Regions from separate parts of the Shewanella sp. M16 genome, predicted to be linked through region 2. Evidence: predicted binding sites of a transcription regulator. Region 2 holds the regulator's gene; the other holds the start of a gene.
The links. The regulator MetJ, encoded in region 2, represses methionine synthesis genes. The targets are predictions, from matches to a motif close to TAGACGTCTAGACGTCTA.

Region 1: the regulator MetJ is predicted to act here: its motif matches at 5,334-5,351, upstream of msrA (peptide-methionine (S)-S-oxide reductase MsrA).

The regions. Positions count from the first base shown of each region.
Region 1 is NZ_JAGTUL010000016.1:1,349-17,164, forward strand. Features, by position in the region: gene KFE26_RS12075 (dihydrolipoyllysine-residue acetyltransferase) at 45-1,667, opposite strand; gene KFE26_RS12080 (alpha-ketoacid dehydrogenase subunit beta) at 1,677-2,654, opposite strand; gene KFE26_RS12085 (thiamine pyrophosphate-dependent dehydrogenase E1 component subunit alpha) at 2,658-3,836, opposite strand; gene astE (succinylglutamate desuccinylase) at 3,999-5,033, opposite strand; gene msrA (peptide-methionine (S)-S-oxide reductase MsrA) at 5,364-5,843, shown strand; gene pgm (phosphoglucomutase (alpha-D-glucose-1,6-bisphosphate-dependent)) at 5,960-7,612, opposite strand; gene seqA (replication initiation negative regulator SeqA) at 7,686-8,228, opposite strand; gene KFE26_RS12110 (alpha/beta fold hydrolase) at 8,527-9,303, shown strand; gene KFE26_RS12115 (DUF2788 domain-containing protein) at 9,405-9,626, shown strand; gene ybfE (LexA regulated protein) at 9,637-9,909, shown strand; gene fldA (flavodoxin FldA) at 9,964-10,491, shown strand; gene earP (elongation factor P maturation arginine rhamnosyltransferase EarP) at 10,578-11,756, shown strand; gene efp (elongation factor P) at 11,802-12,362, shown strand; gene KFE26_RS12140 (glutamine synthetase family protein) at 12,508-13,842, opposite strand; gene KFE26_RS12145 (Na+/H+ antiporter NhaC family protein) at 14,139-15,521, opposite strand.
Region 2 is NZ_JAGTUL010000009.1:6,739-22,554, forward strand. Features, by position in the region: gene phsA (thiosulfate reductase PhsA) at 1-1,653, shown strand, start outside; gene KFE26_RS07870 (4Fe-4S dicluster domain-containing protein) at 1,666-2,232, shown strand; gene nrfD (NrfD/PsrC family molybdoenzyme membrane anchor subunit) at 2,235-3,182, shown strand; gene KFE26_RS07880 (sulfite exporter TauE/SafE family protein) at 3,289-4,032, opposite strand; gene metJ (met regulon transcriptional regulator MetJ) at 4,167-4,481, opposite strand; gene metB (cystathionine gamma-synthase) at 4,694-5,857, shown strand; gene KFE26_RS07895 (bifunctional aspartate kinase/homoserine dehydrogenase II) at 5,869-8,262, shown strand; gene metF (methylenetetrahydrofolate reductase) at 8,480-9,367, shown strand; gene KFE26_RS07905 (methyl-accepting chemotaxis protein) at 9,424-11,325, opposite strand; gene slyA (transcriptional regulator SlyA) at 11,549-12,022, shown strand; gene KFE26_RS07915 (HlyD family secretion protein) at 12,031-13,089, shown strand; gene KFE26_RS07920 (DUF2955 domain-containing protein) at 13,303-14,331, shown strand; gene KFE26_RS07925 (c-type cytochrome) at 14,557-15,180, shown strand; gene KFE26_RS07930 (c-type cytochrome) at 15,191-15,816, shown strand, end outside.

The sequences.
Region 1 (15,816 bases), on a different contig from region 2:
ACGCTTTTAGCGTCCTTTTAGTGTCAGTTATTCGTGCCAGTGGCTTAGCGCATCGCTAATAACATCTCTTGAGGCTGCTCAAGATACTGTTTCCACAGATTACAGAAGCGAGCAATCGTACCGCCATCGATCACTCTATGGTCACCTGACCAGCTCACTTGCATGATTTGGCGAGCTTCGACTTCCCCTTTCGCGTTAAAGCGCGGTAGGGTTTGCAACTTACCTAAGGCCACAATCGCCACCTCAGGTTTGTTGATGATAGGCGTAGCCACTGTGCCACCTAAAGCGCCAATGTTCGATATGGAAATCGTGCCGTCTTTCAGATCCGCTGGCGCCACGCGGCCACTGCGGGCTGCTTGGGTCAGGCGGGTGATTTCTGCCGCCACTTCTAAAATGCTCTTATCCTGCACATCTTTGATGTTGGGCACCAAGAGACCGACTTTAGAATCCACCGCCATGCCGATATTGTGACGCGCCTTGTAAGTCAGTTCAGTGCAATCCGCATTCACTTGACTGTTCATCACAGGGAACTGACTTAACGCGAGCGACATCGACTTCATGAAGAAAGGCATCATGGTCAGCTTCACTTCATCTGACGAATACTTCACTTTCATGCTTTCACGCAGTGCAACTAAGTCTGTTAAATCAAACTCTTCACAATAGGTAAAGTGCGGAATGCTCGACACAGATTCCACCATCATGCGTGCCATCACCGCTTTTACGCCGCGGATAGGCTCAACCGTGTCAGCGCGTTGAGTCACTGTCGATGTTGGAACTTGGGTTTGAGATGTTTGAGTCGCTTGAACTGACGCCTCTTTTACCTGAGCCACACTTGGAGCAGAAACATTGCTCGCGCCTTGTTGGAAGCGAGTGATGTCTTCCTTATACACACGGCCGTGCTTTCCTGTGCCAGGTACTCGGCTCAAATCGATATCTAAGGAACGCGCCATACGGCGAACTGCGGGGCTGGCTAAGGCTTTACCTTGGCGAGCAGGCTCTGCACTCACAGCCTGCGCTGCACCTGCCGCATTGGCCACAGTATCTGTATTTGTTGTTGCCGCAGGTGCAGAAGCCGCCTGTTCAACTTCAATGGCAAATAAAGGCGCATGTACTTTAGCTAGCTGACCTTTGCGATAATGCAGTTTGGCAATTTTACCCGCTTTAATGGCAGGAATTTGCACCAGCGCTTTATCTGTCATCACGTCGGCAATCGGTTGATCTTCCTCAACCCAATCACCTTCACTCACCAACCATTCAACTAGCTCACATTCAACAATGCCTTCGCCGATATCAGGTAGTAAGAATTCTTCAATGCTGACAGACGAACTGGATGACGTGGTCGCGTTTGTTACTGCCACTGGCTCAGCAGCTTTTGCGATTGTCGCAGCTGCAGCCGCAACAGATTCTTCACCCGCGATTTCAACGGCACCTTCAATTTGTACGGCATAAAGCGGCGCATGCACTTTCGCAATATCGCCCTTCGCGTAATACAACTTAGTGACCACGCCCGCAAAAGGCGCAGGGATTTGCACTAAGGCTTTGTCTGTCATGACATCGGCAATCGGCTGATCTTCAACGACGGTGTCGCCTTCTTTGACCAGCCATTCAACCAACTCACACTCCACAACACCTTCGCCAATATCCGGCAAAATAAAATCTTTAATCATACCGGACTCCTAGAAGGTCACTGATGCTTTGATGGCTTCAAACGTTTTGAATGCATCTGGCATGTATTCTTTTTCATGAATGAGTGGGTACGGGGTATCTAAACCACAAACGCGGCTGATGGGCGACTCTAGATACAAGAAGCATTCTTGCTGAATCGTCGCCGCTATCTCACCAGCAAAACCACCGGTTAATGGCGCTTCATGGTTAACCAGTAAACGTCCGGTCTTTTTGACTGAATCGGCAACGGTATCGATATCCCAGGGTGACAAGGTGCGTAAATCGATAACTTCACAGGAGATCCCTTCTTTAGCGGCCATGTCGGCGGCTTTTTCAAGGATTTCCATTTGCGCGCCCCACGCCACTAAGGTGATGTCTTTACCTTCGCGAACCACTTCAGCCTTACCCAGTTCAATTTCATAATCGCCCGCGGGCACTTCGCCAACCGATGCACGATATAAACGCTTAGGCTCAAAGAAGATCACCGGATTTTTGTCACGGATTGACGCCAACAGCAGTCCTTTGGCTTGCTCAGGGTTGCGTGGCACCACCACTTTTAACCCCGGCGTCTGGGTAAAATAGGCTTCAGGTGATTGCGAGTGATAATGGCCGCCCGCGATACCGCCGCCATAGGGCGTACGGAACACTAATCCACCGACATCGAACTCATTACCGCTGCGGTAACGGAACTTAGCCGACTCGTTGACGATTTGATCAAACGCCGGAAAGATATAATCGGCGAATTGAATTTCAGCCACGGCGGTCATGCCATTTGAGGCTAAACCATTGGCAAAACCGGCAATACCTTGCTCTGTCAGCGGCGTATTAAAGCAGCGATCGCGCCCGAATTTTTCTTGAAGACCGGAGGTGGCGCGAAATACCCCGCCAAAGTGGCCCACATCTTCACCAAAAACCACCATGCGTTCATCGGCTTGCATGGCAATCGACAAGGCCTCATTGACGGCCTGTAACATATTCATTTCAGCCACGGCTTATAGTCTCCCTGCACTTTTTGGATAGGCTTGCGGATATTTCTTGATATGTTCTTTAAGCTCGGCGAGTTGCTTTTTCAGCACTGGCGTCGGCTTGTCGTACACATCTTTAATAATTTCATCCAGCATAGGCACAGGAATTTTTTCAGCCACTTTTACCGCAGCCAATACTTCTTCACGATATTTTTCATGCAGTTTCACATCATCCGCTTCAGCCAACCAACCTTTGTTGATAAGCCATAATTTGAAGCGTTTAACCGGATCGTGTTGCTGCCACTTGGCTTCTTCATCTTTCGAGCGATAACCAGAGGGATCGTCTGAAGATGAATGCGCGCCGAGACGGTAAGTCATGGCTTCAATCAGCACAGGCGCATTATGCTCAATCGCATAGGCACGTGCTTGCTGGGTTGCCGCTAACACGGCCAACATGTCATTGCCGTCTACACGAATGGTGTGCATGCCATAACCCACACCGCGGCTGGCAATACCGTTTCCAGCAAACTGCTCTTCAGTGGGGGTAGAAATGGCGTAGCCATTGTTACGACAGAAGAAAATCACTGGGCATTTCAGTACCGCGGCCATGTTTAGGCCAGCATGAAAATCCCCTTCCGATGCAGCGCCTTCGCCAAAATAACAAACCGCGACTTTGCGCTTACCTTGCATTTTTAAGCTGTAGCCCACACCAGTCGCCTGCGGGATTTGCGTGGCTAACGGTGACGAAATCGTTTGATAATGCAATGCCGCACTGCCGTAATGGATTGGCATTTGGCGACCTTTACCAAGATCTTTCTCGTTACTGAACATCTGATTCATAAACTGTTCAGTGGTAAAGCCGCGATAACGCAGCGCCGCATGCTCACGATATTGTGCGAGGATCACATCTTCTTGATCGAGTGCGGCCACACTGCCGACAATCGCCGCTTCTTCACCCGTACAGGTCATGTAGAAGCTGATGCGTCCTTGACGCTGGGCGCCAAGCATACGTTCATCAAGTACCCGAGTGAATACACAGGTATCGTAAATTTTAGTGGCTAAGGTTTCATCTATCACAGGCAAAACCGCGGTTTCATAAGTGGTGCCGTCGGCTTGTAGAATTCGAAGGATAGGAATGTGTAGCGATGCCTTATCCAAGAAGCCGACACGGTGCACTGTATCAGTGTTGAGTGTTGCTTTGCTCATATTGTGCTCTTGTTATCTCATTACGCATCAAAGCGTTTTGATGCGTCTGTTTATACGAATATGCCCGACGAACATTACGTTAACGTAAACTACCTATCAACCATTGGCATAGCTCAAACCACAAGTTATCACTGCCACGCATGTATATATTGCTTTACAAGCCTAACGCACGTCCGCATTCACCGCAGGGATCAGGCAAATCACAGTGCGATTGCCAATAGGCACTTTGGCATTAGGGAACACGACAGACTCAAACTCATGTTCCACTTTAATTTCTTGCCCACCTTCCCGCGCTAAAACAAAGCCCTTCGGGAAAGATCTGAAGTTTTCGACATCAGTTGCGAAGGTAAATTCAAAATCATCGAAATGTTTATTGATGACGCGGCACACTTGGTACAAGTTAACCTTATCGGCATCAAATGCATCCAGCTCCAACGGCTTAGCGGTGATTAAGCGCATGAACATTTCATGGGTGGCGATAAAACGCGTCATGTCGTTCTGCCCCATGGGATACACTTTGCCAAGCTCAATGGTAAAGGCATCGGCACCGTAGCGTTCAGAGGAAAAATAGCTGAAGGTCGTGGTCGGTTCATGGTGGAAAAGTACTGTATCGACGCCGCTTGCGGCTAAAAACATAATTTGCTCGCCGCTAAAGGCGCGCCCAGGACGATAGGGATAGATAGCGAACTTTTCATGCTTCGAGGCGCGCATCGCCGTGTGCAGATCATAATGGATGCGCTGACGTCCATCGGCAACCGCAGTATAAAAACGATCGACATAGGCTTCGAGTTTTTTCGCGCGTACTCGCTCAGGGTTCACTAACCCTGGTGGATTGGAATGCTCACCACTAAAGAGACGATTCATGTTTTCGTCAATAATCCGCGTGCCGTTATTAATCGCTAATGGGTTACCAATGAGAAATAAAGTGCGCTGCTTTGCGATGATCTTTTGCTGTAGAAGTTGTTTAATTAAGCTATTGCAGAGTTCAATGGGCGCGGTCTCGTTACCGTGAACACCGCAGGAAAGCACAATATCTTTTCCTTCATTCTTTACTGGTTCGAAAACAATAACACCGGTATCCCACACTTCCACTTGAGTATGATCGCCTAAGTTAAATGAAAATTCGCCATCGAACTGTTCAGGATGGGCTAAGGTGAGCGCTAAAAAATCCTTTGAATCTAACAGAGCTTGTAACACAGAATTCTCCTTATAATGGTGTGTAACAGTATTGGCGCAATAGCATAAGTACAGGCAGTAATAACCACTTAAGCATTTATCTCACCGCGGTTAGTCTCACTCGCACCTAAAAAACGGCTTCAATACTAACACATGTTTTTAGTGCTGTTCTCAGACATTTATTGCCGTAGGACCCAGTTTTAAGCGGAATGACATTCAACTAAGCTGATTGTTAAATTCTTAGGACATTCCCTAAGAATTTCCCATGATAAATATTCCAGCTTGAGGCTTGCTTTTGCACTCAAGTTTTATCACAATCCTTAGCCATCTAGACTTCTATTGGATTTAATTATGGCGTTAGCAACCTTTGGTGCCGGCTGTTTCTGGGGCGTAGAGTATTTTTTTAGACAAGTGAACGGCGTATCGAATGCCACCTGCGGCTATATGGGCGGCAATAATGCGGCGACGAGCTATGAAGAAGTCAAAAAAGGCAAAACGGGCCATGCCGAAGTGGTGCAAGTGGAATTCGATCCCGCCCTTGTCAGTTATGAAGACTTGCTCGATGTATTTTGGAAAAACCACAATCCAACGAGTCTGAACATGCAAGGCGGAGATATTGGCACTCAATATCGCAGTACCATTTTCTTCCACGACCGTGAGCAAAAAGCGGCCGCAGAAGCCTCAAAGTTAGCTTTTGCCCGCTCGGGGCGTTGGGGATTACGCCATATCGTCACAGAAATAGTGCCACTGCAACAGTTCCATGTGGCTGAGGAATATCACCAAAATTACATCGATAAGAATAACTTATCGAGTTGTCATATCGAGTACTAAATACGGTCAAATCAGTATTAGATCAACTACTCACAGCTGAATTAGACACAAACAAAAACGCACTCAAATCTGAGTGCGTTTTTTATTTTGAGACGTTAGCTAAACCTACTACTGCATTAAGCGTTTAGCGCCTTATCAATTAATGCCTGCGCATCTTTGATGATCTCAGCCAAATGCTGCTCACTGATAAAACTTTCGCCGTAGATTTTAAATAACGCTTCAGTGCCCGATGGACGCGCCGCAAACCAACCATTCGCCGTAGTCACTTTGATGCCGCCAATCGCCGCATTATTGCCCGGCGCATGGGTTAACACGTTTTCGATTGTCTCACCTGCAAGCACAGTGGCATTTAAGGTATCGGCATTGAGCAAAGCAAACTTGGCTTTGTTTTCAAGACTGATTGGGCTATCGATACGCTTATAGAAACTTTGGCCAAATTGTTTTACTAACTCTTGGTGACGCTGACCTGGGGTTTTACCTGTCACTGCAAGAATTTCTGCGGCAAGTAACCCTAGAATAAAACCGTCTTTATCCGTACACCAAGTAGAGCCATCACGGCGTAAAAATGCTGCGCCAGCACTCTCTTCACCGCCAAAGGCGATTGTGGCTTCGGCTAAACCGTCGACAAACCACTTAAAGCCCACTGGCACTTCGAGTAACTTTTTGCCGTGGAAAGCACAGATTTTATCGATAAGCGCACTCGATACTAAGGTTTTACCTATGGCTAAGGTATCGCTCCAATCTGGTCTGTGTGTCAGTAAATAATCGATAGCGACCGCAAGATAATGATTCGGATCCATCAAACCCGTACCAGGGCAAACGATGCCGTGACGGTCATAATCGGGATCATTACCAAGGCATAAATCAAAGGATTCTTTATGGGCGAGTAAACCTGCCATCGCATAGGGAGACGAGCAATCCATGCGGATTTTGCCGTCTTTATCCAGCGGCATAAAGCTAAAGCTTGGGTCAACTTTATCATTAACTAACGTGATATCGAGCCCATAACGCGCGGCAATCGGTGCCCAGTAGAAAATCCCTGAACCACCGAGCGGATCAACACCGATATGCAGCTTAGCCTTAGCAATCGCCTGCATGTCGATAACATTTTCTAAATCAGCCACATAGGGTGTAATCAAATCAATGGCGTTGACATAGCCTGATGCCAGCGCTTCGGCATACGCTAATTTTTGCACGCCAGCTAACGCTTGGCGCAAGTAATCATTGGCTCGCGATTCAATCCAAGCCGTGATATTACCTTCAGCAGGTCCGCCATGGGGTGGATTGTACTTGATGCCACCATCCTGAGGAGGATTGTGGGAAGGCGTAATGATCAAACCATCGGACAATGCAGCACCCGTAATATTGGCTTCGCGATTGGCGCAAATCACCCCATGGGAAACCACTGGCGTAGGTGTAAATCCGTCGTTCTGTTGGATTTTCACTGTGACTTTATTTGCCGCCAGCACTTCAATTGCCGACAAATAGGCTGCATAGGATAACGCATGGGTGTCAATCCCAAGGATCAGCGGCCCATCGATATTTGCCGATTGACGGTAGTCCACTACAGCTTGGGTAATCGCCCAAATGTGTTGTTGGTTAAAACTGCCATTGAAGGCGCAGCCTCTGTGCCCAGAAGTGCCAAAGGTGACGCGTTGTTGTACGTCATCCATATTTGGCGTGATGCTGTAATAATGGCTCATCAGTTTTGGAATATTGACCAGATCCGTCTGATTAGCGATTTGTCCTGCCCTTTGATGTATTGCCACCGATGGCTCTCCTGCACTCAATTACAATTAGAAAAAGTAGAAAAATGTCGTACTAACTTGGCTCATCCGCGGATTAAACGCGCTCGGAGATACCCGCTGCTACTGTCGCATCACAACCAAATTGCACTAAAACTTCCGATAAAATAGTGCGTTTCTTGGCGGTATTGTTGTTACTCGTTACCCAGAAACCACTTGTACCAATTTCTTTTGGGTTAGCCGAAGCACTCGCTTCGAGCAGTTGCTCCTTAGAGCGAGCAAAATACAAACGATCGCGCCCTTGGATCTGCAAAATTTGTGAGAATTGCTCTGGGGCTAATTGATACAAACTTTCGAGCAAAAACAGAAAACGACCTACTGCGCCTTTTTGCTGCGATAACTGATGTTCATCGACTAAGCGACTAAAATCATTCACTGCTGGCACTGTTTGCGCCGCGATAGGCTGAATAGGTTCAGCTTCAAGGCTCGGTTGGCTAATCGCCAAAGGCTGGGGTTGTTCGACCGCATCGACGGACAGGCCGAGTAATCGACGAAGAATGTCAGAGGCGCTCTCACCAATACGCTCTGTTTTGCTGGCAATATGACGATAGAGCTCTTCATCTACTTCGATATATTTCATAACCTTAATTATCCTTTGTTATTCGACAGGCTTAACCGAAAAAAGTTTACCACAGCGATCGGGGCAGATCATTGCGATCTGTTACCAGTGTATCTATCTCTATCAATCTGATAAAGCGCCATTATTCTAAAAGTGCGGGAAATAGCACAGCAAACTAGCAGTTAATCGACAATTGCCGAAAAAGCACACAAGTTACTGGCCGCCCCCACTATAGAAATGGCAACTGACTTGTCAAGCCAACGGCATTAAGGGCACAATTCGCGTCACGCTAAGCTAAAAATCTCCAACAGGAATCACCATGAACTTTGTTTCCACAGGCCAAGGACCCGCAGTGCTCTTGATCCACGGCTTGTTCGGTAATCTAGATAACCTCAAAGGTCTAGGGCAAGTATTAGAAAATCAGTATCAAGTTATTCGTGTCGATGTGCCCAATCATGGTTTAAGTGAGCATTGGGATCAAATGGACTACCCTCGTCTGGCCACTGCAATGATCAGCTTGCTCGACGAACTGGCTATTGAACGCGCCCATATTGTGGGTCACTCCATGGGGGGTAAAATCGCCATGGCGACGGCGTTAGCCTTTCCAGAGCGCATTATCAGTATGGTGGCAGCCGATATCGCCCCCGTCGCCTATGAGCCAAGACACGACACAGTGTTTGCGGCATTAGAAAGCCTGCCCTTAGAAGGCCATACCGACAGACGCTTTGCCCTAAACCATTTAATTGACAATGGTATTGACGAAGCAACGGCACAATTTTTACTCAAAAATCTACAACGCACTGATACTGGCTTTCGTTGGAAAATGAACTTAAGTGGCCTAAAGGCTTGTTATCCTAATATTATTGGCTGGCAAAATCAGACACTAAATCCAGTACAAAGCTATGCTGGACCAAGTCTGTTTATTCGCGGCGGCGACTCAAATTATGTCACTAGCGAGCACAGAAGCGCTATCATGGCGCAATTCCCCGCGGCACAGGCAAAAACACTTGAAGGATGTGGTCATTGGTTGCATGCGCAAAAACCCGTCATTTTTAACCGGATCGTGTCTGAATTTATTGACAAACATTCAATGTAAATCAGCAGCAAACTCGACCGAAAGCATATGGCAGCCGCCATCTTGTTGTGATATATTCGCGCCTCTTTTGGCCTTAGAACACTCTCAAGGACTAAGAAAGTATGTTATCTCAGTACATGGAACAAATTGAAACCATCGGCCTGAACCTGTTTTTTGCCTCGATATTTTTCTTTATCGGCATGGCCATCCACGATGTGCTTAAACAAGGTAACGTGCCAAAATTTGGTCGATTTATTGTTTGGTTAGTGTTATTTCTCGGCTGCGCCGGGTTTATTGTAAAAGGTATTATCCAGATCACTTGGGAAGGCTCAGGGATCGGTTAACAATAAGAACATGGCAAAAGAAGCGACAGACAGAACCACTATTGACCTTTTTGCCAACGAAAAGCGCCGGGGCCGACCACGTAGCAATCCTTTGTCCCGTAGCCAACAGCTTAAGGTCAACAAACGCAATCAAATCCAGCGCGATAAAGCCAACGGATTAAAGCGAATAGAGTTAAAGGTGTCACAAGATTTGTATGACGCCTTGAATGAGCAGGCATTGGCCAGTAACATCAGCCGTAGCCAGTTAATCGAATTAATTCTTCAGCAACAAGTTGAGTGCTGAACGAGTACCAGCAAGATTAACCTAATAAGTGAACTAGACATTAAAGGATAGACAATGGCAACTGTAGGTCTTTTTTTCGGTAGCGACACAGGTAACACCGAAGCTGTAGCCAAGATGATCCAGAAAAAACTGGGTAAAAAAATGGTTGAGGTGAAAGATATCGCCAAAAGTACCAAAGAACAGATTGCAGAGTATGACTTGCTGCTGTTCGGCATCCCGACCTGGTATTACGGTGAAGCGCAATGTGACTGGGATGATTTCTTCCCTGAATTAGAGCAAATTGATTTTACTGACAAACTTGTCGCTATTTTTGGTTGTGGTGATCAAGAAGATTACGCTGAGTACTTCCTTGATGCCATGGGCATGGTTGGCGATATTGTTCAGGCCCGTGGTGGTATCATCATCGGCCATTGGCCAACTGCAAGCTACAATTTTGAAGCCTCTAAAGGTCAAGTCGATGACGACCACTTTATTGGTTTAGGTATCGATGAAGATCGCCAGCCAGAGCTGACTGAAGAACGTGTTGATGCTTGGGTTAAGCAAATTTACGAAGAAATGTGTTTAGCTGAATTAGAAGATTAATTCTGTTAACCATTTGATTAAAGCGGCTTTAACGCCGCTTTTTTTATGCATATATTTCTGACTAAGAATAACGACATACCACACTCATGAGCAACACACCTCGCTCCAATCATTGGGATATTTTTTGCACCGTCGTTGATAACTATGGCGATATTGGCGTCACTTGGCGTTTAGCCAAACAAATAGCCAATGAGTATCAGATCCCCGTTAATTTGTGGGTCGACGACCTCGCAAGCTTCTCGCATATCTTACCGACACTCGATCCACTAAAAGCCACTCAAACCTTCAATGGTGTGAATATTATTCATTGGAAAGAGCCTTTACCTATAGAGTTTGTCGCAGGAGCAGTGCTCATCGAAGCCTTTGCCTGTGAACTCCCCGAACAGGTAAAAGAGCAGCTGGCTTATTTACATCAGAACGCCCCAAAATCTGTACCTGTTTGGCTGAATTTAGAGTATTTAAGCGCAGAGGATTGGGTTGAAGGCTGCCATGGTTTGCCATCGTTACAAGCCAATGGTTTGAAAAAGTATTTCTACTTTCCCGGTTTTAGCGCCAAAACGGGTGGACTCATTTGCGAGCAAAATTTGTTTGCAGAGCGTGATGCTTGGCAAGCTGATACTGCCAATAAATTGCAGCTTTTTACTGATCTAGGTCTTAAGGACATTCAGGCACAAGACACAGTGATTAGCGTTTTTAGCTATGAGACCGAGGCGCTACCCGCATTATGTGAGTTATGGCAGCAATCGGTAGAAAAAATCCATGCGCTGCTCCCAAAGGGGCGTAGCTTAAACAGTCTGACACATTTACTGCCCTGTGAGATTGCCGATCTAGTGCCGGGTCAACAGATAAATCATGGTAATTTAACCCTGCACATTTTACCTATGACAGACCAACAGGGGTTTGATCGCCTGCTCTGGAGCTGTGATTTTAATATCGTGCGCGGTGAAGATTCCTTTTTACGTGCCCAATGGGCCGCAAAACCCTTCATTTGGCACATTTATCCCCAAGAAGATGATTATCACCTCGTAAAATTAGAAGCTTTTCTCAAACTTTACTGCGATAATCTGCCACCTAAAATTGCTTGTTATTGGTCTGAATTGAATCTCGCGTTCAACCAAGCACAGCAATCAGCCGTGAGCCTTCACTGGCAAAACCTTAATCCTGTTAATTTGCCCTTGTTGCACCATGCTAAACAATGGCCAATTAATGCATTAAATGCTGCAGATCTCGCTACTCGACTAGTTCAGTTCGTTAAAAACAGCTAAGATACTGCGCGAAAACAGAAAAATCTAAATATAGGAAATAGTGTAATGAAAACTGCTCATGAAATCCGTCCTGGTAACGTGATCATGTTAGATGGCAGCCCATGGGTTGTGCAGAAAACTGAAACAACTCGTTCTGGCCGTAACGCTGCTATCGTTAAGTTAAAGTTGAAAAACTTACTGCTTAACTCTGGTACTGAAACGACTTTCAAAGGTGAAGATAAGTTAGAAGACATCATCTTAGATCGTCTTGACTGCACATATTCTTACTTTGCAGATCCTATGTTTGTATTCATGGATGCAGAATACAACCAATACGACGTAGAAGCTGAAAACCTAGGTGATGCAGCGGCTTATATCGTTGATGGTATGGAAGAAACTTGCCAAGTGACTTTCTATGATGGCAAAGCTATCTCTGTTGAAATGCCAACCACTATCGTACGTGAAGTGATCTACACTGAGCCTTCAGCTCGTGGCGATACTTCAGGTAAAGTGATGAAGCCAGCGACTATCACTGGCGGTGGCACAGTAAGTGTTGCTGACTTCGTGAAAGTAGGCGACAAAATTGAAATCGACACTCGTACTGGTGAATTCAAGAAGCGCGTTTAATCGCCCTTCTCGTTTCCAGACAAAGAAAAGCCAGTGCTTGCACTGGCTTTTTTGTTGCTATTTTTTAGTTGAACATTTTTAAGACTCTTAAGTCATTGAAGGGGTAAAACTTTTATAAGTAATAATTCCCTTATTCATAAAAGCGTTAGCATTGCGGCCCTAAGAAACGTCGCTCCCAAGCCCCTATCTCACTCAAATAACTTTGGAATTCAATTTCCTTCACCGATACAAAGCCAGTGACAAAATCGTCCCCGAGTAAGCGTCGTGCCGAATCACTTTGGCGCATTTGCGTTAACGCAGCTAAAAATGTCTGCGCTAGGTCATGGCTGCTATCGTAGGCGCTCCCGGTTTCTGGTGCACTTGGCGATAATTTTTCTTCTATTCCGGCAAGGCCCGCTGCCAAAGATGCGGCAATCATCAGGTACGGATTAGCATCGGCGCCCGCAATGCGATTCTCTACCCGTCTCGCCACCGGAGCACTCAATGGCACACGTAAGCCAGTGGTGCGATTATCAACGCCCCAACTTAAATTAATCGGCGCTTGACTGCCGGAAATGTAACGTCTAAATGAATTGATATTGGGTGCGAATAACAACATTAAATCAGGTAGATACTTTTGTAATCCGCCGATGTAGTGGTGAAAACGGTCAGTGTCGCTACCATCTGCATGGCTGAAAATATTATGACCTTTCTCATCGACGACACTTTGATGTAAATGCATAGAACTGCCGGGTTGACCCGCTATGGGTTTTGCCATAAAAATCGCATTCAAACCATGTTTTATGGCGATTTCTTTCGCGGCATATTTGAACATAAAGGCTTGATCTGCAAGAGCCAACGGATCACCATGCACTAAGTTAATTTCATATTGTGATAGCCCCATTTCATGGATCCAAGTATCACCTTTAATCCCAATCGCATCGATGGCGGCATTAAACTCATCCCAAAATGGTGCGAGTTCATTGAGCATATTCATGCTAAACGCGGATTGACCATTTTCAGCTCGGCCACTTTTTGAAATGGGCGCCTGATACGGAACACTCGGATCGGTATTCGCCTCCGTAAGATAAAATTCAATCTCGGGTGCCACCACAGGGGTTAACCCCAAGGCTTGGTAACGAGCCAGCACATTTTTTAACATAGAGCGCGGCGCAAATGGACATAAATTACCATCCAGTAATACGCAGTCATGGATGGCAAATGCGCGCGGCACTGTGCTCCATGGGATCATCTTGAGGGTGCTGTAATCGGGGACGAGTAAAAGATCAGGATCAGCATCAGGGAAAACAGGATCGTAGGAATACTCACCGGTAATCGCTTGCATCGAAATAGCTTGGGCAATACGTAATTCAGCACCCTGAGCAAAACTTCGGGCTGGCATAAGCTTTCCCCTTGGATAGCCTGAAATATCAGGGAATAAACACTCGACATCACGTATTGTGCCGTGCTCGAAAAACGCAGTAAGAAGAGTTGAGTCCATTTGATTCGTTTGCCACTAATGTTGAAAATAATACCCTGAAGGATGCAAAGTATAATCAGGCTTTGATTTGAAAAGCTACATGGCGATGATGAAATATGTAAAATATAAATGACAATTTCGTAAAATATAATTTGACATCAGTTGAAAATCTTCATTTAACAGTGTAATCATGTTTATCCTAGTTCAAGCCTCCTCACTCTTTACTCACCTTTTACTCATTCTAGCCGCCTAACCCCATTACGGCAGACATAAAAAAACCAGCCGTAGCTGGTTTCTTATATTAATCGTGACAGAAGTTATGCAATCACAATAAAGCCGATAAATGCTATTACTGCTGCGATAAGTGCATAAGGTAACTGAGTCACAGCATGGCTCACTAAGTTACAACCTGAGCCTTGGGCGGCCAATACGGTTGAATCTGAGTAGAAGCACGCTTGGCTACCAAATGATGATGCAGACAATAAGGCCCCAATGACTAATGGGATGTCCGCCCCAACCGCTTGCGCTAATGGCATCACGATAGGAATCGTCACGGCAAATATACCCCAGCTCGAACCTGTGGCAAATGCGAGTATAGCCATAGATAAGAACACTACCGCAGGCAGCAATTTAGGTGTCATAAATGGGCTTAATGATTCAATGACGTACTGCGGCAGTAATAACTGATCGCACACATCCTTAAACACAAACGCCGCAATCACAGTGCTAATGGCCGGTAGCATGCTTTTAAAACCATCGATCATTTGGTCCATCATTTCTGAAAATGGCATCAAACGCTGCACTGCATAATAAGGAATCGTGATAACTAAGGTCGCCAGCAAACCTTTCCACACGTCGATATCAAAGTACACGGTAAAGGCAACTAACAAACCAATAGGTACTAAAAAGTTATGCAGTTTGCCCTGATTATCGGCGTGCTTAAATTCCTCTTCTATGGCTTTAACCGCATATTCATCCGAAGTTTGAACTTGGTCGAAATCCACTTGCGCTTCCGCGGGTTCACCTTGGGCAGCGCGCAGCTGCGCAGTCTTCATTGGACCAATGGCGGGCACAATACCTAATGCGACAAGTAGCACCATAGCCACAGCTAACCAAGCATAAAGCATGTAAGGAATGGCTTGCATATAAACTGCAATGCCTTGACCTTCGGCTGCCACACCGTTATCCACCAGTAATCCACCAAAAAATACCGCCCAAGTCGATAATGGCACTAACACGCACACGGGCGCGGCGGTGGAGTCCACGACATAGGCGAGCATTTCACGGGACACTTTAAATTTATCCGTTACACGCTTCATGGTTTCACCCACGGTCAACGCATTGAGATAGTCATCGATAAAAATCACGATCCCAAGGATAAAAGTCATTAATAGGGAAGATTTAGGTCCTTTCGCCAATTTAAGTGCATTGCGCCCAAACGCTAATGCGCCGCCAGTTCGTACTAAAAGTGCGATGAGCGCGCCAAAACCACCACACACCAGAATCAACCAACCTATGGTTTCATCGGCCATAACCTTCAATGACACACTAGCAAAATTGTTTAAGACTTGACTGGGATCGAGTAACAGGAAACCGGTTACCGCACCTATGATCAAAGATAAAATAGGACGGCGTAACCAAATAGCTAACACCAATACCACCAAAGGTGGGATGAGACTTAACGCTGTCGGTTCAGACATGCACTTAGGTCCTCTAAATAAATCGCCTAAAAGGCAAATGGTTTTAGAATAACGCCTGAAATCAACACGATTCAGAACGTCAACACAGCTGCTTCATGATGACTAACCCTGAAGATAAAACCCGCGAATTGCTTGCTATCTAAGGTGCCTTGCCAAAAACATCGCGCAGAAAATAAAGCGCATCGAATATTGAGTCAACTATAAATTTAACTTGATAGAAAATAAATTTATTTCCCGCGAGACAATTTTACATAACCGTATAATCTAGAAGACTTTTAACGCCATTGTAACTTAA
Region 2 (15,816 bases):
GGCATCAATATGTCCGAAACCCGCGGCATGATGGCGGCGCAAATGGACAAAGGTGCCAAGCTGGTGGTGTTCGAGCCAAGATTCTCCATTGTGGCCGACAAGGCCGATGAATGGTATGCCATTCGCCCCGGTACCGACGTGGCCGTCGCCTTGGCGTTATGCCATGTATTGATTGAAGATAATCTTTACGACAAGGCATTTGTCGCGCGTTATGTGGAAGGCTTCGAAGCCTTTGCCGCCGAAGTGAAAGCTTATACCCCTGAATGGGCTGAAACCATCTCCGATGTGCCTGCCAAAGACATTCGTCGTATCGCCCACGAATATGCTGCTAAAGCGCCCCATGCTGTGGTCGATTTTGGTCACAGAGCCACCTTTACCACCGAAGAGTTTGAGATGCGCCGCGCCCTTTACGCCGCCAACGTCTTGATTGGTAATATTGAGCGTAAAGGCGGGATTTATATCGGCCAGAAACCCGGTGATTACAACAAGCTTGCCGGTGAAGCGGTTGCGCCCGTATTGGCAAAACCTGGCGTGAAAGACATGCCAAAACCAGCAGCGAAACGTATCGATCAGGTGGAAGAACAGTACGCCATGATGTGGACATCGGGCGGCGTTTACCAAACTATTCTCGATGCCACGTTAAGCGCTGTTCCTTACCAGTTACACGGCTGGGTGATGTCACGCACTAACCCAATGCAAACCATGACAGACAGAGCGCGCGTTGTTGAAGCGATGAAAAAGCTCGACTTTATCGCCGTGTGTGATGTGTATATCAGCGAAACCGCCGCCTATGCGGACGTGATTTTACCTGAATCGACTTATCTTGAACGTGATGAAGAAATTGCTGATAAGTCAGGTAAAAATCCGGCCTATTATGTGCGCCAACGGGTCGTTGAAACCTTAGGTGATACTAAGCCTTCTTGGCAGATCTTTAAGGATGTGGGTGTGGCTATGGGCCTTGGCGAGTTCTATCCATGGGAAAACATGGAAACCCTGCAAATGCTGCAGGTGAACCGCGACACTGACCTGCTGCGCCGGATCAAAGACGAAGGTTTTGTGAGCTTTGGTAAGCCAATTATGTTGTGCGAGCCTAAGATGGTTGCCGAGTTTATTAAGGCATACCCCAATGCGCGACCTGCCGATGAAGACGGCACTTACGCCAGTGCACTTACCTTTAAAACCCCGAGTGGCAAGATTGAACTCACTTCCGCGAAAGTCGAAGCCATGGCACCGGGCCGTGGGGTGATCAAGTTCCGCGAAGTGAATCTTAAAAAAGCAGATGAGTTGTACTTTATCCAAGGCAAAGTGGCGGTGCACACCAATGGTGCAACCCACAATGTACCTATGCTCGCTAACCTGATGTCGGATAACGCTGTGTGGATTCACCCTGTTACTGCGGGCAAATTAGGGATCAGCAATGGCGACCCAATCCGCCTCACCAGCAGTGTTGGCACAGAAGAAGGCCATGCCTTAGTCACGCCGGGTATTCGCCAAGATACTGTGTTTGCTTACATGGGCTTTGGTTCTAAAAACAAAGAGTTGGTCAGAGCAACGGGCAAAGGTATCCACTGCGGTAACTTACTGCCGCACGTTACTGCTCCTGTGTGTGGCATGACAGTGCACACCACGGGCGTCACGCTGGCAAAGCGCTAATCGGAGGCTTAAATGAATAAACGATATGTAATGGTGCACGACGAGAATAAGTGCATCGGCTGCCAAGCCTGTAACGTGGCGTGTCGCAGTGAAAATGGCGTACCCGAAGGCGTAACTCGTCTGCAAGTGCGTGTGGAAGGCCCCTTTGGTGAGATGCCCAATCTGCATTTCAAATATCACAGGGTATCTTGCCAGCAATGTGAAGATGCACCCTGCGTTAAGGTGTGCCCAACAGGCGCGGCCTATGTGGGTGAAGACGGCATTATCTCTATCCATACCGAGAAGTGTGTCGGCTGTATGTACTGTGTGGCAGCGTGCCCTTATAAAGTGCGCTTTATGAACCCAGAAACCAAGGCGGCGGATAAGTGTAACTTCTGTAAGGATACGCGTTTAGCACGGGGCGAAGAGCCAGCGTGTGTGACTGTGTGTCCAACCGATGCCTTAGTGTTTGGTGATGCCAATGATCCACGCAGTGAAGTGGCCATCATGCTCAACACTAAAATCACTTACCAAGATAAAACCCATTTGGGCACAAAACCTAGGGTATATCGCGTTCCTACCAAAAGAGGGGGGATTTGATTATGAACAATACTTGGGGCGACATGGCGCAATATGATCCTGTCACTTGGCACTGGGTCATCGCCGTTTACCTGTTTATGGCGGGGTTATCCGCGGGCAGTTTATTGATTGGCATTGGTTTACGCTGGGCGAATAAGGAACTCAGCGCGGGAGCTGAAAGCAGCATTCTTAAGGCGGCAGCCATTATTGGGCCTGTAGCAATTAGCTTAGGTCTAGCTTGTTTAGTGTTTGACTTAACCAAACCATTCCACTTTTGGTTGATCTTAATTCACTATAACTTCCAGTCTGTGATGGCAATCGGGGTGCTGGCGCTGCTGGCGTATTCTCCCTTGGCCTTTGCATACGCCATTATTGTGCTGCGGGATGACTTACCAAAATGGGGTTTGGGTTTCCTAACACCTATCGCTAAGTTACTTATGCCATTTCGAAAGCTGATTGAAGTATTGTTGTTTGTCCTCGCCATTGGCGTAGGGGCTTACACTGGCTTCTTAATTTCGGCGATGAATGCCTATCCTATGCTCAACACTGCGGTACTGCCTGCGCTGTTTTTAGTGTCGGGTTTGTCGGCGGGCGCTGCGGCAAATGCGGTACTGGCGTTGCTGATGTTTAAGACGGACAGCCACGACAAAACTTTAGTGAAGATGCACGGTTTAGAATTGCCTGTGATGGCGATTGAAATCCTGTTCCTGTTCATGTTGTTCTGCGCCTTGTACTTCAAGGGCGGCGCGGCGGCTGCGGCCTTAGCATCGTTAACTTCTGGGCTATGGGCAAGCGTGTTCTGGATAGGCGTTGTCGGTATCGGCTTTGGTATTCCATTGCTGTTTATGCTGCTACCCGCCGCGACTCGCCACACTAAGGGCGCGATGATCATGGTGGCTTGTGCGAGCTTAACGGGCGTACTCGCCTTAAGACACTTTATTGTGTACGCAGGGCAAAGCTATTTAAGCTGAGTGTAATCTAGCTTTACATATTGATAGATAAAGAAAAAGCACTGGCAATGTCAGTGCTTTTTTATTGTTTGAATTTTGAGAAGGTTTGCCAGTACAAGCGGGACGCTTATTGGGGTAATAACTCGATAACCGACTTCACCGTTAGCACTAAGGCGCTGATACTGCACAGGACTAACGTCGCCATCTTTGTCTTCTCTTTATCGACACGGCCCACTAATCGTCCTGCGACTAAGTAACCTAAAATCACTGAGGGGAGCAGCATCAACGACAGCCACAGATGTTTTAATTCTAATAAGCCAGTGATCGCTAAAATGACCAATGCAATCATGGAGCTAAAAATGAAGAAGGCCGACAGGGCAGCACGAAACTGCGAGGCATCTTTGCCTGCCAACAAAATCGCCATCGGCGGGCCACCAATCGCGGCGATATTGCCGAAGATCCCTGAAACCACACCCGCACTGAAGAGGGTTTTCTTATTCACTGGCAGGCTGAATTTATTCAGGCTGAGGATCACTGCGACAGTTACAATGGCGGCGATGGATAAACCCAGTATGGGTTGAGGCGCAAACAGCAATAAACTCGCGCCGATAAAACCACCGGGCACGCGGCCTATGAGCGCATATTGCAAGCCATTGAATTCTAAGTGACCGCGTTCACGCACTAAGGTCAGCAGGGCGATGGAGAAACCCATAGCAATAACAGGCGCAGGTACAAGTTGTGGATCGACGATATACAGCAAAGGACTGGCGACAACCGCAAGCCCAAACCCAATAAGACTTTGGGTTAAGGCGCCCAGAAACACGACCAGCGAGGCTAAGGCGAGTGTCTGTGGATCTATCATAGAAAACATAGGATTTCCTATATCCCAAACCAACTCAAGATGGTGAAATTTAAAGTTTGAAGTCGCTTGGGTATAAACAAAAAGGGATCGTTAACGATCCCTATTGATGAGCACTGTGATATGACTTTGAAAGCGACGAGTCGCTATTCCATGTCTTCCCACTCTATTCCCATTTGATCCATCAACAACTTGGCTTCGGCGGGAATGCTGTCTGGGTTATCTTTTGACAGATCTTCATCGTTGGGCAATGGCTGGCCAGTGTAGGCGTGCAAAAATGCCTCACACAACAGCTCGCTGTTGGTGGCGTGACGCAAATTATTGACCTGACGACGAGTACGTTCGTCCGTGAGGACCTTAAGCACTTTGAGCGGAATAGACACAGTAATTTTTTTTACTTGTTCATTCTTCTTGCCATGTTCAGCATAGGGGCTGATGTATTCCCCATTCCATTCAGTCATTGACTCACCTGTTATAACGCTAAATTCGGGGCAGATTTTAAACCCTTACAAAGAACAGTCAAATTATTGCTACTATTTCTTTGTGATTGCAAACAGATTTCTTTATGTTCAGACGTCTAAACGTCTTCACGCCTATTGACGATGGCGTTGGGCTTAGGTACATTTAGACGTCCAGACATCTCTATCAGTCTATCGAATTTAGGAGTCCACCCATGGCAGAGCGTCAATTAGCCACACTGGCAGTGCGTCAGGGTATCGAAAGCGATACTCAATATGGCGCAGTTGTGCCACCGATTTATTTGTCGACTAATTACGCCTTCGATGGTCATAAAAATCCCCGCGAATTCGATTACAGTCGTTCAGGCAACCCAACGCGCTGCATTTTAGGCGAAGCATTAGCCCAATTAGAAAAGGGCGCCACTGGCATAGTGACGTGCACTGGCATGGCGGCCATCACCTTAGTGACGACTTTGCTCGGCCCCGATGACCTATTGGTTGTGCCCCATGATTGCTATGGCGGTTCCTACCGTTTATTTACCAACTTGGCGAAGAAAGGCCAGTTTAAGCTCATTGTGGTCGACCAAACCGACAGCCAAGCGTTAGCCGCCGCCATTGCCCAGAATCCTAAGATGGTGTGGCTCGAAACCCCATCGAACCCGTTATTGCGTGTGGTGGATATCGAAGCCATTGCTAAGGTGAGCCATGAGGTCGGCGCGCTGGTGGTGGTTGATAACACCTTTTTATCGCCGATATTGCAACAACCCCTATTGTTAGGCGCGGATATCGTTATCCACTCCACCACTAAATATATCAATGGTCACAGCGATGTGGTCGGCGGCGCAGTGGTCGCCAAAGACGCGCAAATCGGCGAAAGCTTACATTGGTGGTCGAACACTCTAGGCTTAACGGGGTCAGCCTTCGACAGTTATCTGACCCTGCGCGGCCTGCGTACCTTAGCGGTGCGTATTCGCGAGCATCAAACCAATGCCCAGCGTATTATTGAGGTATTAACCCAAAGCCCTGTGGTGAGTAAAGTCTATTACCCAGGGCTTGCGGATCACCCAGGCCACGCCATTGCGGCCAAGCAACAACAGGGCTTTGGCGCTATGCTGAGTTTTGAACTCAAAGGCGGCGAGGCCGAAGTGGTGGCCTTTTTAGGTGCACTCAGCTTATTTAGCGTGGCGGAAAGTTTAGGTGGCGTCGAAAGTTTAGTGGCAGTGCCCGCCACTATGACCCACAGAGCCATGGAGCCGCAGGCGCGCTTCGAGGCTGGTATTAAGGACACCCTATTGCGTCTATCGGTGGGTATTGAAGATGCCGCCGATTTAGTTGCAGATATTCAAGCAGGATTAGCCGCCGTTGCGGCTTGTCAGTAGAGGAATAATAGATGGCACGTTGTCACTTACATAAATTTGGTGGCTCCAGTTTAGCGGATGCCGATTGTTATCGTCGAGTCGCCCATATCCTGTTAACCCACGGTCATAGTGATGATCTTGTGGTGGTCTCTGCGGCGGGTAAAAGCACGAATTTCCTGTATAAATTATTAGCGCTGCGTGATGCGGGTCAGCTATGGCAAGAAGAGTTACAAGTGCTGATCAGCTACCAACAGGGGTTGATTGAGCAGTTGTTGTCGAATGAACAAGCCCGCGATCTGCGTGAGCGTTTGGCCACGGATAAAGCGCAACTCATCAGCTTGTTGTCCTTAGACGAGCGCAACGAATACCAAATCAACCATGTGGTGAGCTTTGGCGAACGTTGGTCGGCACGTTTAATGGCGGCGCTACTGCGCGAATCTGGCGTGGCGGCAAGCCATGTGGATGCCTGTTCAATTTTAGTGGCCGATGAAGCCGCTGTGCCACAAATTCGGGTACAAGAATCCCGCGCTAAAGTACAAGCCCTATTAGCCGCGCATCCCAATGAACGCTTAGTGATCACAGGTTTTATCTGCGCTAACGAGCGTGGCGATACCCTATTACTTGGCCGTAATGGTTCAGATTTTAGCGCCAGCCTGATTGCTAGTCTCGCCGATATCGAGCGCGTGACCATTTGGACCGATGTGGAAGGGGTATTCAACGCCGATCCTAATAAAATCAACGATGCCAAGTTACTGAAAAGCATGTCACTTGCCGAAGCCGATCGCCTAGCGCGTTTGGGCTCGCCAGTATTGCATTCGCGCACTCTGCAGCCGTTATTCAATACCGAAGTGAGCTTAGCGGTGCGTTCAAGTTATGCATCGCACACCGACTTCACCTTAATCGCACCCCACAGTTCGTCGGCGAGCGCGCCTGTGGTGACTAATCTCAATGCTGTCGTCCTGTTTGGCTTTAAACTCACGGGGGAGTTAACTCGTTTATTAGATTTATTGATTGCCGCGGGTTTAACGCCATTGGCCCATTGGACCTCTGCCCATCAAAGAGTTGAACTTGCCTATACCGCTGAGAATCAAAAACAAGTTCAAAGATTACTCGATGCCGAGGCAGAAGCATTAGGGATCAGCGATCAGCAGATCAACACAGATTTTGGTTTAGTCGCATTAGTGAGTGCCGACGCCGAACATTATCGCCGCAGCTTCGCGCGTTTGCTGAGCCGTGATGCTAAACCTTTGTTCAGTGGCGATTTAAGTTTAGTGACGTTAGTGCCTCAGTCACAGGTGAATCTGTTAACCCAAAAAGTCCACCGTCGCTGCGCTGGTCCGCGTAAACGCATTGGCGTCCTGCTGCTCGGTGTGGGTAATATCGGTGAGGCTTGGATCGATCTGTTTAAGTCGGTTTCACCATCACTGGACCATGAACTCGAAGCCAGTGTTGAGTTAGTCGGTTTAGTCAGTTCGAGTAAAGCCTTGATTAAATCCACTGGGATTAATCTTGCCGCGTGGCAAACAGAGTTTAATACTGAAGCAACGCCTTGGCAGTATGAACATTTATTCGAGCAATTAGAGCAAGTTAACTGCGATGAGCTGGTGGCCTTAGATATCAGTGCCAGCGCCAGTTTGACGCTGCAATATCCAGAACTGTTCGAGCGTGGCATCCATGTGGTGAGCGCGAATAAACTTGCGGGCTCGGGTCCACTGCCTTTCTATCGAGAGTTAAAGCAGCAACTGGGTAATCGTCGTTTGTTTTGGCGCTATAACGCCAGCTGTGGCGCAGGTTTACCCATCCAACATGCGCTAAATGATCTGCGTAACAGCGGTGATAGCGTTGAAGCGGTGGGCGGGATTTTCTCTGGCACGCTGTGTTGGTTGTTTGAGAAATACGATACCAGCAAGCCATTTTCAGAATTAGTGATTGAAGCTAGAGGCTTAGGTATTACTGAACCCGATCCCCGCGACGATCTCTCCGGCCGTGATATGCAGCGTAAACTGCTTATTTTGGCCCGTGAAATTGGCCTTGAAATCGAGCTTGAAGATATTGAACTGCGTTCACTCGTGCCAGCCGCTTTGGCGGATATTCCCTTAGATCAATTTCTCACCCGCATTGCCGAGTTAGATGCCGATCTGCTGCAACAGTATGGTGCGGCGGCGGAGCAAAATAAGGTGCTCAGATATGTGGCATCCTTAGACAACAGCGGTCCAGAGCTCAAGGCCGAAGTGGGTTTGCAGTGGATTGACACCCATCACCCTTACGCCAACTTAACCCCTGGTGATAATGTGTTTGTGATCCGCAGTGTCTTCTACCAAGGTAATCCGCTGATCATCCGTGGACCAGGCGCAGGACGCGAAGTGACAGCGGCGGCGGTGCAGTCGGATCTGACCCAGATCTGTCGCGATCTGCTGCAGGAATAATGCGCTATCAAGCCTCTAAAAGGACTCATTCGAGTCCTTTTTTATTGGCTAGAATAAATCTATCGAATTAACCGAGATTAAATGCGGTTTATGGGTATTTTTTGGCTTGACTTACATCTCAGTTTCTCTAGTATATGGACATATAGACGTCCAAACGTCCATTTGAACTAATTCATACTAGCAAAGAGTAGCGCCAAGGGCGGTTGAGGAAATACACATGGCTTTTCATCACGCACAACATTCACAATCGCTGAACCAGAGCTTGTCTGAGCTTAATGGCGATATTAATGTTTCTTTTGAGTTTTTCCCGCCATCGACCCCCGAAATGGAACAGATACTGTGGAATTCTATCCGTCGTTTAGAGCCGCTGAATCCTAAGTTTGTGTCTGTGACTTACGGTGCTAACTCAGGCGTGCGCGACCGCACACACGGCGTGATTGAACGTATCCAACAGGAAACTGACCTCGTTGCCGCGCCGCACTTAACCTTAGTGGATGCCAGCGATGAAGAGCTGTTAGAACTGGCTAAGCATTACTGGAAATCGGGCATTCGTGACATAGTGGCACTGCGGGGTGATTTGCCCGCAGGCAGCCCCAAGCCAACCCGTTTTGCAGCGGATTTAGTGCGTTTGCTGCGCTCTGTGGCTGACTTTGATATTTCCGTTGCGGCTTATCCAGAAGTGCATCCCGATGCGAGTAATGCACAGGCGGATTTGATCAACCTTAAGCGTAAGATTGATGCGGGCGCTAGCCGTGCCATTACCCAATTTTTCTTCGATGTGGAATCTTACCTGCGTTTTCGTGACCGCTGCGTTGCCGCCGGTATCGACGTTGAAATTGTACCGGGCATTTTACCTGTGACTAACTTTACCCAGCTAAAACGTTTCGCGGGCATGACCAATGTGTCGTTACCGAATTGGTTACATAAGCAATTCGACGGCCTAGAAAACGATGCGGGTACACGCCAATTGGTGGGGGCAAACGTGGCCATCGACATGGTGAAAGTGCTGTCCCGCGAAGGCGTGAAGGATTTCCATTTTTACACCTTAAATCGCGCCGAATTGACCTACGCGATTTGCCACACTTTAGGCGTGCGTCCTAAATAAAACCTTATAAAATAAACTAATAAAAACGCCGCAGAGAATGCGGCGTTTTGTTTTGTTTAAATTCTAAATTGAGCTAATAAAGTTGTTAAACGGGCTGCGAGTTGGGCAAGCTCATCGCCGGCGCGTGCAGTTTGTACCGCACTATCTGTCGCATTGGTCGCAATATCATTGATGTTATTAACATTTTTATTAATTTCTGCCGAAACCGCACATTGCTCATTTGCAGCGCTGGCGATCTGGATATTCATCTGGCTAATGGTGGAAACCGCATGGGTAATGGCTTCGAGTGCTTCACCCGCTTGGTGAACTTGGGATACACAGCTTTGGGTGGTGCGGGTGCTGGTTTCCATCGCATTGACTGTAGACTTAGCTTTATGCTGAAGCGCTTCGATCATCTGCTGAATTTCCGTCGTAGATGCTTGAGTGCGGCTCGCCAGAGTGCGTACTTCATCGGCAACGACCGCAAATCCTCGGCCTTGTTCTCCCGCCCTTGCGGCTTCAATTGCCGCATTGAGTGCGAGTAAATTAGTTTGGTCGGCAATATTACGGATAACCACAAGCACAGAATCAATTTCAGCGGTATTACGCTCTAATTCATTGATTGCACTCGCTGCTGTGGCTATTTCCTCGGCTAATATGGCTATAGTGGTTACCACTTTTTGTACAACCAATTTGCCTTGTTCGGTTGAGTCATTGGCATGATTGGCGGCATCGGCCGCATCGGTCGCGTTATGGGCAACTTCTTGAACCGTTGCGGCCATTTCATTCATTGCGGTGGCAACTTGCTCGGTTTCGAGGTGCTGACGACTTGCCATCTTCTGGGTTTCCCGCGTAATGCTCGACATTTCTTCAGCAGAGGTGGCGAGCAGGCTTGTTGAGTCGGCGACGTGGGAAACTGTGTTGTGGATTTTTTCTACAAACCGGTTGAATGCCATCGATAATTCAGCAATTTCATCCTTACCTTTTACCGCGATTCTGCGGGTTAAATCGCCTTCACCTTCAGCGATATCATTCATGGCTTGGGTGGTTTCAGCGATAGGGCGAGTAATCCCTTTGGCAATAAACCAAGCAATGGCGGTTCCAATGACCAGAGCCACTAAACCGATAAGGATCAACTTAAGGCGAATATCCGCTATCGCTTGTTCTGAATGGGTTCTATCCATCGCAATATCGAGTACCCCAAATACGTTTCCTGAATAATCTTTTATGGCGTTGCGATACAGGGCGTAGGTTTTGTTATTTAAGGAAATAGTGCGTATGACTTCATGGCCTTGCATGACGTTATTGAGTTCATCTGTCGCTTGGGTATCAGGCGTGAATGTAGCGCCAAATAACTTATATCCAGAATCATCTGGCAAGATGAGGGCAATTTCTGCTTGATAGGCTTGTTTAAAATTATCAAAAAAGGGTTGACCGAAGGACATGCCAAACTCAACTGATCCTGTGTGTTGCCCGTTGTAACTCATTGGAACTAAACCACGAATACCTAATCCTTCCACTCCATATTCCAAGCCATAAAGAGGGCGCTTTTGGCTATTTGTTTCAACTATGGTCTTGCGTATGCTGGTGAGATCATCGCCAAATTTTTCGGGACGATGCAAGCGTAGAAAAGAAGTGGCTGGTGGCCTATGAAATTGGAATTGCTGAACCGCAAAATCGCGCTTAAGTTGGGTAAATATAGGTAAGGTACGGGCGGTGAGTTCATCACGCTCGCCTGTTGCAAAGGTGCTTTGAACTTCTGGCGTGAGTGAGATGATGGTTGCCATTGCTTCGGCTAATTTGCCCGATGAGGCTATCTCGGCAACAGCGGTTTCATAGATCTTATGGAGTTCTCTTTGCTCGGATTCTGCAACTTGGCGACTGAATTCAGAGAGAACGAGCGGCATGATAAAGCTCATTACTGTTAACAGTAATAGACAGATCCCAATAACGATCCTCGTACTAATTTTTAGATTTATCAAAACAGCCTCCAATTCATGTGCAAATCAACTCAATTTATCCGTTTGATATTATAGAGATACAACTTGATAAGATTTGAGAGGGCGCGAACCTTTTTAAGTTATTTATTCCCTCTTACGCTCGTTTCGTGCCCTTGGACACAGATCTATTTTGGGCCTAAATATTTACTTAGCATGCTAACTAAGTATAATGCTTAGCACGCTAACTAAGTGGGTGGGCAAGATGCAAAAAGAATTAGAGCGACTAAAAGAGTTATCACTGGCGGAGCATTTAGGCCGTCTGCATCGACTGTGGCGTACCGTGGCCGATGTTGAGCTGGCACCTTTAGGATTAACTCATCCCCGTTGGACGGCATTGTGGAAATTACTGCGTTTAGGCGACAGTGTTAGCCAAAAAGTGTTGGCCGATGCCTTAGAAATTGAATTGGCTTCGCTAATGCGTACCTTAGGGCAATTAGAAGAGCAAGGTTTAGTCGAGCGTCATTGTTGTGACAAAGATAAGCGAGCAAGGATTGTGAGCCTGACGCCAGCGGGATTAGATGTTTTAAAGCAAATGGAAGCGCGGATTATTCAAGTGCGCCGTGAGTTATTAGGCGGGATCAGTGCCGAAGAGTTGAGCGAATTTGAACGCATTATTAGCCTGATCAGCGACAACGCCAGCGCCAAATTAACCAAGGTTACAGACACCCTTTTGTGAGAAAGAAGATGACACCGGATCAACAGTTTGCCCGTTTAGTAAAATTTGCCATGTTTGGCTTTGTGATGGTTTTTGGCTATTTCATGCTGGCCGACACTATGATGCCATTGACGCCTCAAGCCATGGCGACCCGTGTAGTGACGAAAGTGACGCCGCAGATCAGCGGTAAAATCCAGACCATAGCTGTAACCAATAACCAAGCGGTTGCCAAGGGTGATTTGTTGTTTCAAGTCGATCCCGCGTCCTATGAGTTAGCGGTATCGCAAGCTAAATTGGCCTTAGAGCAAGCCCGTCAAGATAATGCTGAGTTAGATGCTTCGCTACTGGCCGCTAAGGCCGAGGTCAATGCCAATAAAACCACCTCACAACAAAAGCGCAGTGAGGCTAAACGTCTCGATGCCCTGTATGCCACCCATGGCGTATCGCAGCAGCAAAAGGAGCTAGCCGATAGCGATGCCGCAGCTGCTGAAGCTAATGTGCTTGCCGCCAATGCCCGTTTAGAAAAACTCAAAGTGAGTCGTGGCAGTTATGGCGAAGAGAATCTTAAAGTGCGTCAGGCGCAAAACCATTTAGCCCAAGCCGAGCTTAATCTGTCTTACACCCAAATACGTGCTGATCAAGATGGGATAGTGACTAACCTGCAATTAGAAGTCGGTAGTTTTGCGACCGTGGGGCAACCTCTGTTGGCCGTGGTATCGGATAAAGTGGATATTATTGCCGATTTTCGCGAGAAGAGCCTGCGTGGCGTGAATGCTACTTCGACCGCTTTGATTGCGTTCGATGGCGAACCTGGGCGTTTATATCGGGCGACGGTGAGCAGTGTTGATGCGGGCGTGAGTGCAGGGCAATTCGATGCCAATGGCCGTTTAGCCGCGCCACAGGAATCGGACCGTTGGGTACGTGATGCCCAAAGATTGAGATTACATCTAGTGTTAGATGGTATGGCAATGAACAGCTTACCAGCCGGTGCGCGCGCGACCGTGCAATTGCTGCCCGAGAATAGCCTTTTTCGCTTGCTCGCTAAGGTGCAGATTAAAGCAATCAGCCTGCTGCACTATATTTACTAGCCTATTTACTAGAATGTTTACTAGCGTATTTACCAGCATATTTATCGGCATATCCATCAGTACTTATCTGTGTTGACGAGCACGAGTGACTCGCGGTGGTTTGTATTTGCCGCGAGTGGCTTGAGTGAACGCTTCAAAGCAACATAAGTGTGAACGCAGCATAAGCCAGCTAAACATCCTCATTTAATGTATCGATAGAACAAGGCGACGAGCATGTTACTACGCCATAGCCCATTGACGGCCAACGATTTACGCCAGTGTTTACGGATTGCGACTGGCGCGACCTTAGGTTTTACCCTGTGTAAAATTTTTGGTTGGAGCAATGGAGTCTTCTTCACTGTGACACCTATGCTACTACTCGGATTAGTGCCAGTGATGAATGGCCATGCTATGCGCCAATTATTAGCTTCATCTGCCATGGCTGGGTTAGAGGTTGGGTTACTCGGCGGTTTCTTTGGCAGCCATCCCGGCATGATGACTCCTATCGTTTTCCTATTATTTTTATATCGCTTTGCGGCCATGTCCCGCGGCAGTTTGTTTCTCTTTGGTGCCAACGGTGTGCTGAGTCTCAGTATCATGCTGCACTTTGCAAGCTATCCCGGCGTTGACTTAAACGACTTAGTTTTCAGTAACTTTTGGGCGACCGCACTTTCAGTTGTTATCGCCTACGCTATGACGGCACTCTGGCCCGATGTTGAACCGAGAGCGGCTTACAAACCTGGGCCTAAGGCGCCGCATAGAATGCGCCACGAAGCCTTGCTCGGCGCGACCATAGCGACGGCATCGTTTCTGGTGTTCCAAATATTTGATCTGCGGGATTCGATGTCGGCTCAAGCGACCACTCTTTTGCTATTGTTTCCTATGCATTGGAATGGTGCACTCGACTACGCCCGTAAGCGCGCCATAGGCACCCTGTTGGGGGTGTCGTTTGGGATACTCGTGCAGTTGCTGCTCTATGATTGGTCTGGGTTATTGATGTTAGTTGTCCCCTTGCTGTGGATTGGACTGATGATTTTTAGCCAAGCCCATGTGCGCGAGGCGAATGGCTCTGGCGTGGGTTTTGGTGCTATGACCACGTTAGGGATTTTGTTTGGGCAGTATTTGACCCCAGGTAACGACTTAATCTTCAGTGCTTTATACCGAGTGAGCAGTATTTTAATCGCTATCGTTGGCACGTTGCTTTTATGCTATTTGATACATAAGTTATTGAATCATTTCGAATCGACGCGATTTGGTTATTGAACAGGCCATTAAGTCTTGAAGGCTTGCAGCTTAACCTTGTACAGAGTAAGGTAAATTTATCCCGTTTGAATTGAACAATAAGTGACTCTTAATGAATGTTAAGGCTCATTTATTGGCTGTTTTAAAAATGAGCGGCTGATTTTAAAATGGGTTTAGTGTGTGAGCACAAACATAAATAACAATAACCCCTATGCTTTAGAGCTTAATTCTCTTCAAGGATAGAACATGAAGATTAAAACATTAGTCATAGGCTTAACGCTATGTAGCGGCTATGCCGCTGCCGCCGAGCCTTCTGACAAACAATTGATGAACGTTATGCCACAAGCTGCACAGTTATGTGTGTCTTGCCATGGGGCAGCGGGTGAGGGTATTGAACCACTCGGCCCTCGATTAGCGGGATTATCTAAAGAATATATCTCGACACAATTGCAGCATTTCCAAGCGGGCGTTCGCCAAAACGCGACTATGATGCCGATGGCAATGACGCTCCAAGGTGACGGTATTGAGCAAGTATCGAGCTATTTTTCAGCTAAGCCTGCCAATGACGTCAAGCCTGTTATCCGCGGTGAACAAGTTGTTTTTAATGACGACACCGCCCGTTTAGCCTATCAAGGTGATTGGTCCCGTGGTTTACCAGCCTGCGTGACCTGCCATGGTCCTTCTGCATTAGGTGGCGGCTTATTTCCTCGCTTAGCAGGTCAACAGGCGAGTTATATCAAAACGCAATTATTGGCATGGCAGTCGGGAACACGTAAAGGTGACGTCGATGGCATGATGGGGAGCGTCGCGAATAAGCTCACTGTCGCCGAGATTGATGCGTTAGCCAACTACTTTGCGAATTTAAAATAAGGAGCCGGCCATGAAATATTCCGCAATGTTATTACTGGCCGCGATGGGGTCGTTAACCGTTCAGGCGCAAGCTGAAACTGAGCCAGTACAAGAACGGCCAGATAAGCAAGCTCCGCTGCCTTCTTTCCCTAAGGTCGCAGATCAAACCTATCTTACCCCTAGACCTTTGAGTGCGATTCCCGAAGGCGCCTTTGGTGACAAAGTGCGTTTAGGTTATCAACTGTTTGTGAATACCCAACAGCTGCGTGATAAGTATGTGGGTAATGAGCTTAACTGTACCAATTGCCATATGGATGCAGGCCGTAAAGCCAATGCATCACCCCTTTGGGGCGCGTATTTTGCTTATCCGGCGTATCGTAAAAAAGACAATAAAGTTAGTAGCTTTGAAGAACGCATCCAAGGCTGTTTTAACTATTCGATGAATGGTAAAGCCCCAGCATCAGGTAGCCCTGAGTTAGTGGCGCTTTCTGCTTACGCTTATTGGTTAGGCATGGGCGGCTTGATGGATGAGGCTAATATCAGTGGCCCTGTTCCTGAGATCAGTGATGCTGAGTTAGTCAAAGGTGCCAAGCGGGATGACTTCCCACTACCAGAGGCATTAGCTAAGGCTATGACAGTTGAGCAACGTGCTAACTT